DNA from 2 places in the Sodalis praecaptivus genome. Region 2 is predicted to be linked to the other one. Evidence: predicted binding sites of a transcription regulator. Region 2 holds the regulator's gene; the other holds the start of a gene.
The links. The regulator Fur, encoded in region 2, represses iron uptake genes when iron is present. The targets are predictions, from matches to a motif close to ATAATAATGAGAACNACTATCAA.
Positions count from the first base shown of each region.

Region 1 (4,203 bases), 1.3 Mb from region 2:
CTCGGCCAAGAGTGGTACGAGGACGGCAAATTATTTAACAAGATGAATACCTTCAACGATTTTATCGACATCAGCCGCGAACTGTTGCGTCAAGGGTATGGCGATGCCGAGCAGGCCTTTGCCATGGGCGGCAGCGCCGGTGGGCTGTTGATGGGGGCGGTCATCAACATGGCGCCGGCGCTGTTCAAAGGTGTAGTAGCCCAGGTACCCTTCGTGGATGTGGTGACCACAATGCTGGATGAATCCATTCCGCTGACGACCGGCGAATATGAGGAGTGGGGAAATCCGCAGGAGGAAGCCTTCTATCGTTATATTCTGCAATACAGCCCTTATGACCAGGTACGTGCGCAGGCTTATCCTCATTTACTTGTCACCACCGGCCTGCATGATTCGCAGGTGCAGTATTGGGAGCCGGCGAAGTGGGTGGCTAAACTGCGTGAAGTGAAAACCGACGATCATCTGCTATTGCTGTGCACCGATATGGACTCCGGCCATGGCGGCAAATCCGGTCGCTTCAAAGGCTATGAAGGAGTATCGATGGAATATACCTTTATTCTGGCGCTGGCCAAAGCCGCCGGCAGCCCGCCGACGGGGCCCGCTTAACCGTCGGAGAGCCGCGTCGTGCAGCTTTACTCCCCGGTATGTCCCTCGGCATGGCGTTGTGCTTCGCTGGCTGCCCCGGAGAGATGGTAGTTGAGGCTATAACGCAGGTCGGCGGATAAATCGCGCAAATTGGCCAGCAGCCAGTGGAGATAACCGGGGTCATCACGGGCGATCTGCGCCAGCGGCTGGCCGCGGTACTTACCGAATTTCAGGCTGGAGAGTAACGTGGCTTCATTACTTATCGCCACCATCTCTTCGGGGCTCCAGCCGGAATCCTGCCGTATCTTCATCAACAGGGCGGCGGTGACGTAGCAATCGTACAACGCCCGGTGGGGGTAGAGCCCCGCCGGCGGCGCAACCTGCAACTTAAGCGCATAACGCAGATATTGATTGCCGTACTTGATACCGGGGTACAATTTGCGCGCCAGTTTCAGGGTGCAGATCCACGCACCGTTCATCTCCGGCAACATCCGCCTGTCGAAGGCGGCATTATGCGCGACATAATAGGCGCTGCCCTGGTAACGGCCGATAACGCGCGCGATGCGCGGTTTATCCGCCACCATCTCTTCGGTGATATGGTGGATAGCCATCGCGTCCAGTCCAATGGGGCGTCCCGGATTCACCAGATCGCTCATCACATTGCTGATGCCCGTATCGCTAAGGTCCAGCGAGGCGATTTCCACGACGCCTGCGTCAAGGCCGCAGGTCTCGGTATCGATCACGCGAAAGGTCATAATTGGTCCTGTGCTGGCAAAGTTGCCTTATTATGACGCCTTAAGCGGCAATAAAAAACCCGCTGCGAGGGCGGGTTGATAGGAAAGGAAGCGGCGAGGCATCACACAATGTCGGCAGGCGCCTTTTTGCTGCGCTTTTCGGCACGCTTTTCTTCCGGGGTTTTCAACGGTTTCTTCTTGGTGTCTTTTTTACGATCCATTCCCTTACTCATAATGACCTCTCAGTGGCAGACAGGAAATGCTGGATTTATTAACTGCCGATTGTCGGTCGTTGGCAACACAAATTGTGCTATTTGGTGCCGAAATAGCATGACGGGCCTTGCGGTGCCGGGAGCGTCAGCGAAACGCGGCGCAGGGTGCGCCAGTTATCGCGCGACGCATGCCGCCGCGTGAAAGGAGGCCGTGCGCGCCCGGCAATTGCATGCACACGCCGCAAAACGGAAAATGCGGCATAACCTTCACGTCGCCCTTAGCCCTTCGCGCATAGGCGAGGGGGTTACCCCCAGGAATAGACGGCGATGAGACACCACACTGTGGCACAGGGCGCACAGCCCTCCGCTTTGGGGAGGATTATTTGCGCGGCTCGTAAGGGAGGCGGGAGAAGTTGAGTGAAGCCTGCCGATAGAAGGCCACGCGGTTACGGAAATAGTCGCGTAACTGCGCGGGTTGGTCCCGCTCCACCTGTTCCGCCACCACCGGCATGTTATAGCGCTCTTTGAACGCCACGGCAGACGCCGCCAGGTCGACGTTGATTTTATCGCGCGTTGGCTCATCAAGGGTGGCTAAATTGTACGTCATCGTAACTCTTCCCGGTTCATTGCGGTTCGGCGTACAAAATAAAGCAGCCGGCGACGGTTTGCAAGCCGCCGGTGGGAAGGGGTGAATAATAATCGTTTCTATTTCGTTTTTGGCATCTTTGCCGTGGCGATACAGCGTGGTGCGGGAAATAATGGTTAATTAAGAATGCAAATAATAATCCCTATCAATTCCAAGCGAGGAATAATTATCACTCCCTGATGCGGAACAGTGAAATTATCGCAGGTCATTGAATTTGGCTGATTTTAAATTATCCGTCTATTTCGGAATAAGCCGGTTTGTTTTTCCCGATGATGTTGGCATAATAGCGAAAATAAATCACCTGCACATCCCATAAGGACGCCAGACAATGTTAAAAAAAGAAATGGCCAGCAAGCTAAATGAACAATTAAATCTCGAATTCTTTTCCGCCAATCTCTATTTGCAAATGAGCGCATGGTGTAATGACAAAGGATTAGAGGGCGCTAGCCAGTTTTTCAAAACCCAGTCCAGCGAAGAGATGGATCACATGCGCCGCCTGTTTGATTATCTCAATGACACCGGCACCATGCCGGTACTGGGGGCTATCGAAGCGCCGCCGGTCGGGTTTCCTTCCCTGGCCGAGCTGATCAAACTCGCTTACCAGCATGAGCAAATGATTACACAGAAGATTAACGAGCTGGCCCATGTCGCCATGACGCTGCAGGATTATTCCACGTTCCACTTCCTGCAGTGGTATGTCGCCGAGCAGCACGAGGAAGAAAAGATGTTCAAGTCAATCCTCGACAAGCTGGCGCTGGTGAACACCGATGCCAGCGGCCTGTTCTTTATCGATCAGGATCTTAAGAAAATGAATGGCGATAACAGCGTCGCCACCACGATGTAAGCGCCTGTCTCTGCTAATGATTTCTCCTGTCCGCCCCTGCATCACCGCCGGGGCGGACGGGTGCGTTGTCCTCGACTTCACCCGCCGCAGCCGCTATTATTTGCCCGCGCTCATGTCAGCGGGATAGCCAGCCTTGCCCGAACCTACAGGCCTTTTTCGCCGCCGGCGGTAATGGCTATACAGTGGATCCTGCCGTCTTGTTACCCGTGCCATGGCGTTTATTCCGACATTTATCTACTTAAGGAAAGCCACTAATGTCAATGCAACGTATTGCCGCGCCGGTGTACGCGCTGGCGTTATTTGCCGGAGCGGTATTCTGCGCGCCGCGGGCAGAAGCCCATGCGCATCTCAAGACGCAATATCCCGCTGCCAATGCCACCATGACGGATGCGCCGCAGGCGCTTACCCTGACCTTTACCGAAGCGATTGAACCTGCTTTTAGCGGTTTAACGTTAACCCGTAAGGATAACCAGCCCGTGCCGACCGGGCCCATCAAGACCGATCCGGCCAATGCTACCCAAATCATCGTTCCGTTTAAGCAGCCGCTGACCGCCGGCGAATACGTAGTAGCGTGGCATGTGGTTTCGGTAGATGGGCATAAAACCCAGGGCAGCTACTCCTTCAGCGTCAAATAAATGGCCTCGTTGCCGGCCTGGTTCGCGGCCTGCCGTTTCATTCATTTTGCCGCGTTGATACAGCTCGCCGGCGTGTTGCTGTTCAGTGAACGTCTGGCGCCGCCCGCGCTGCAGCCTCTGCTGCGGCGCGCATTTCGGCGCAGCCAAAGCGGTTTGGCGCTCGTGGGTCTGTTGACGGCCATCGCGCTACTGGCGCTCCAGGCGGGCCTGATGGGGCAGGGGTGGCCGGATACTCTACGATTGGAGGTGTGGCGTGCGGTGCTGCATACCTCCTTTGGTCAGGTATGGTTCTGGCACCTGATGCTGGTGCTGGCGACCTGCGGCGCGACGCTCGGCGCAACGGCCTCTCCCTGGCGTTACCCGCTGTTATTGATGTTGTCGATGGCGGCGCTGCTCAGTCTGGCGTTCACCGGTCATACGGCGATGTATGACGGCTTACGCGGCGCGGCGCAGCGCAGCAACCAGATGCTGCATCTCTTGGCGGTGGCGGGGTGGCTGGGGGGACTGTGGCCACTGTTGTTAACGCTGCGCTGGCTTAGGTGCCTGCGTT
Region 1 covers NZ_CP006569.1:1,944,658-1,948,860, forward strand. Annotated here, with positions in the region: gene SANT_RS08625 (S9 family peptidase) at 1-603, shown strand, start outside; gene exoX (exodeoxyribonuclease X) at 630-1,337, opposite strand; gene SANT_RS08635 (DNA polymerase III subunit theta) at 1,908-2,135, opposite strand; gene ftnA (non-heme ferritin) at 2,503-3,018, shown strand; gene yobA (CopC domain-containing protein YobA) at 3,273-3,653, shown strand; gene copD (copper homeostasis membrane protein CopD) at 3,654-4,203, shown strand, end outside.
Region 1: a site for Fur is predicted at 2,301-2,323, ahead of ftnA (non-heme ferritin). Genes of this name have one in related genera too.

Region 2 (4,203 bases):
CTGTCCCCCCACGCCCCCACCATGGGTTACGACGAAATGGCGCGGGATGTGCTGGCGTTACTGGACGCGCTGCTTATTGAGCGCTGTATCGTCATCGGTCATTCGATGGGCGGCAAGGTGGCAATGACGCTTTGCGCGCTGGCGCCGGCGCGCATTGCGCAGGCGGTGGTGATCGATATGGCGCCGGTGGCCTATCAGGTCCGCCGCCATGACGCCATTTTCGCCGCCCTGGCGCGCGTCAGCGAGTCTGGGATAACGCAGCGCAGCGACGCCGCACGGCTGATGGAACAGGATATTGACGACCCGGGCACCATTCAGTTTCTACTGAAATCGTTTGATCAGGGACAATGGCGTTTCGCTCTTGACAGCATCCAGCATAATTACGCCGACATTATCGGCTGGCGAACACTGCCCCCCTGGCCGGGGCCGATACTGTTTATCCGCGGCGGTAATTCCCCCTATCTGGATGATCGCTACCGCGAGACTCTCCGCCGGCAATTTCCCCGCGCCCGCGCCCATGTGGTGGCCGGCGCCGGCCATTGGGTGCATGCCGAAAAACCGCAGGCGGTAGTGCGCGCTGTCGCGCGTTTTCTGACGGAAGCATCAGCCGGACGCGGCAGTTAGCCATTGTCGCCACCCGCTTCACTGGGGTAAGATGACGGGTTTTTGGATGCCGGCTACCTCCAGGGACCGGTGAAACTAACGCTACGGAGGACGCCGGCCAGGGCTCAGGCCAGCCGCCGGCGACCCCGCCGCTTACGGTTGCATATTCCCTTCATCAACTATGGCAAAAGAACAAACGGACCGCACTACGCTGGATTTATTTACGGATGAACGCCGCCCGGGAAGGCCGAAAACCAGTCCTCTTTCTCGGGATGAGCAGCTCAGAATCAATAAGCGTAACCAGCTGCGGCGTGACAAAGTGCGCGGGCTGCGTCGAGTGGAGTTGAAAATCAATGCGCAGGCGGTGGATGCGCTGAATAAACTGGCCGATCAGCGGGATATATCCCGCAGTGAGCTTATCGAACTTATCCTGCTGGCGGAGCTTGAACGCCAGCGGCCCGCCGGCTGAAGGAGGGGTCCCGCGGCGGCAGAGCGTCATTTGTGGCACAGGCCTTAAACAGACCGATCGCTGGCCGTAAAGCAGGCCGCGCGTCTGCCTGCCGCTAAACCGTGGCACAGGCATTAGGCCGGCACGCCTTTGCACCTGCGGCGTACACGTCACGGCGGGCGCAATTGACGCAAAAAGCCCCCGCCGGCAGGTATCTCCTTAAGTGAGGGTCTGCTATCATTGCCCTTATCAGCTTAAGGTTGACGATTGGGCATACCCTTAATTTTTATGAGGTTTTGATATTCATGGCGAGTGTAGGCATTTTCTTTGGCAGTGATACCGGCAATACCGAAAATATTGCCAAGATGATCCAAAAGCAACTGGGTACCGATGTTGCTGATGTTTTTGACATCGCCAAAAGCAGCAAAGAAGATCTGGAACAGTATGACCGGCTGCTGCTGGGTATCCCGACCTGGTATTACGGCGAAGCGCAGTGCGACTGGGATGATTTTTTCCCGACGTTGGAAGAGGTCGATTTCAGCGGCAAGATAGTTGCGCTATTCGGCTGCGGCGATCAGGAAGATTACGCGGAGTATTTCTGCGATGCGATGGGCACCCTGCGGGACATTATTGAACCCCACGGCGCCACGCTGGTCGGCCATTGGCCTACCGCCGGCTATCATTTCGAGGCGTCCAAAGGGCTGGCGGACGACGACCACTTTATTGGTCTGGCCATTGATGAGGACCGCCAGCCCGAGCTTACCGCCGAACGCGTCGACGGCTGGGTCAAACAGGTTCGCGAAGAGATGAATTTGGCTTAACGCCTTACCGCCGTCCGGCCTCCCCGGACGGCATGATGCCGCATTGTATGCTTGATAAATAATTCCTTTCAAATTGATAGCTACAATTTTGTAACTTTTTCCGCCAAAGCAGTACAATGGCACCACACTTTGTGTGATTTTTTAAACCTAAAGAGGTAACATAGTCCTTACTCGCTGAGTGGGCTATAATGAAAATGAGTCTCTTTTTCATTTCTGACCGCGAGTTCTATAATGAGACAGTGATACATTTTTCGGGCCGACGATTGTTATAGGCTGTGTTAGCTTATAACTTGATTATCAAGTAACAGGACCAAACCCGCATGACTGACAATAACATCGCATTAAAGAAGGCCGGCCTGAAAGTGACCCTTCCCAGGCTCAAAATCCTGGAAGTGTTGCAAGACCCGGAATGCCACCACGTCAGTGCGGAAGATCTGTATAAAAAGCTGATCGATATGGGTGAGGAAATCGGGCTGGCCACCGTTTACCGCGTACTCAATCAGTTCGATGACGCCGGCATTGTCACCCGCCACAACTTTGAGGGCGGCAAATCGGTTTTCGAGCTCACCCAGCAACACCATCACGATCACCTGATTTGCCTGGATTGCGGCAAGGTCATCGAATTTCGCGATGAGTTTATCGAGGCGCGCCAGCGCGACATCGCGAAAAAGCACAATATCAAACTGACCAACCACAGCCTCTATCTTTATGGCCATTGCGCGGAAGGCGACTGCCGTGAAGATGAAACCTTGCATGATATAGATGATCCGCACGTCGTAAAATTCTGACACCCGTCCTACGCCGTCACGTTACCGCCATACAATCACGACCGTATAAAGAGAAACCGCCGCCGGCGGTTTTTTCTCGCCTTGCTTTTACACTTCATAACGCCCCTTTTTTCTTACTTGCCGCCATCCCGCTATTCTCCCGTACTGAATCAGCCTTTCACCCGATGACGGCGGGGAAGTTAACTTCTTAGGCTATTGGGCAGTGGGCTTATAGGCCGATAAATTATTATCAGCCCCTAGCCCGGCCCTGCCCCCAAAAAAACAGGGGAGCAGGGATCCGTTCACAGCGCTTACCCACCGAGCCCTCCCTGGAAGCGGTAACGCTGTCTCCTAACGTCTTTGGTCGACCTACAGGTATCCCGATGATGAAACCTATCCTGCAAGACACCCCTGTGCCGCCCGCGGCTGTGGCATCGCTGGCAGCGCCTCCCGCCACGCGAACGCCGCTCACGTCTGAACCCAACGGCGTAAGGCAAGCAAAATGGTTACGCCCAGCCACCGCGGCGAGGAGCACACCCCCGGCATCCCCGCGCCCCGTGCGTATTGATGCGGCGCTTGCCAACGTCACCACCCTGCTTACTCCCGTACCGTCGCGCCCCAGCAAAAACGCCCAACGCGACGCCGCGACCGGTTGGCAGCCGGCCACGCCATCTGGCTCCCTGCCGCGACGGTTACACAACCCGCAACGCGATACCGCGGCCGGTGCATACCCGTCTAGACAATCGCCCTCATCGCCGGTGACCCTCAGACGTCCGCGGGATCCCGTCGCGGCAGTGGCGAGCCAGGCTCCGCCGCGGCCGCCGAAACCTTCGCCGTTGACGGCAGGCACCTGCGGCGATAGTTCCCGCATGTATGCGCAAATCGATCATGAGGCCCTGCCCACGTTTCGCTCAACGGGTATCACGTTCGTTCCCTACGACAAAACCGTTTACGCCACTCTGCACGGCCCTGAGCCCCTCATCTCTGACGCCCACGGGGCCCCAGAGGGGAGGGTGCATTCCTGGATCGATTTTAGCGTCGAGAGAAAAAAGCATGCGGCGTTCGCGGCGTTGACATCCCGCGTTAAGCAACTGGTGGGTGACAAGGTGATCCCGTGCAAATATGCGCCGCCGGCCGATGCGTTAGATAACAGCTACATCTGGGCCGACAGGCCCAACCATTATCAGCTACGCCTCAGGCACCATCCGCACGCCTATAGCTTGGATAAGCTTGAAAACTTGCCGCAAGCGTTGCAGCGCGGGCAGCAAGAGGAATAAGCGGCGCAGCGTAACCGCTTCCCCCTGCGCCAGAAACGGAAAGATCACGGCGCGGGGGGCAAGATCACATCCCGGCTTTCGCGGCCCAGGTGTCGCGCAGCCCCACGGTGCGGTTGAACACCGGATGGGAGGGGCTGGAGTAGCGGCTGTCGGCGCAAAAATAGCCTTCGCGCTCAAACTGGAAAGGTTCATCCGCATTGGCTGCCGGTACGCCGGCTTCGACAAAGCCCTGCCGGATAACCAGCGAATCCGGGTTCAGCGTAGAGAGAAAATCTTCCGCCGCCGCC
Region 2 covers NZ_CP006569.1:3,222,002-3,226,204, forward strand. Annotated here, with positions in the region: gene ybfF (esterase) at 1-624, shown strand, start outside; gene ybfE (LexA regulated protein) at 785-1,072, shown strand; gene fldA (flavodoxin FldA) at 1,357-1,872, shown strand; gene fur (ferric iron uptake transcriptional regulator) at 2,193-2,660, shown strand; gene SANT_RS14235 (hypothetical protein) at 3,023-3,916, shown strand; gene glnS (glutamine--tRNA ligase) at 3,981-4,203, opposite strand, start outside.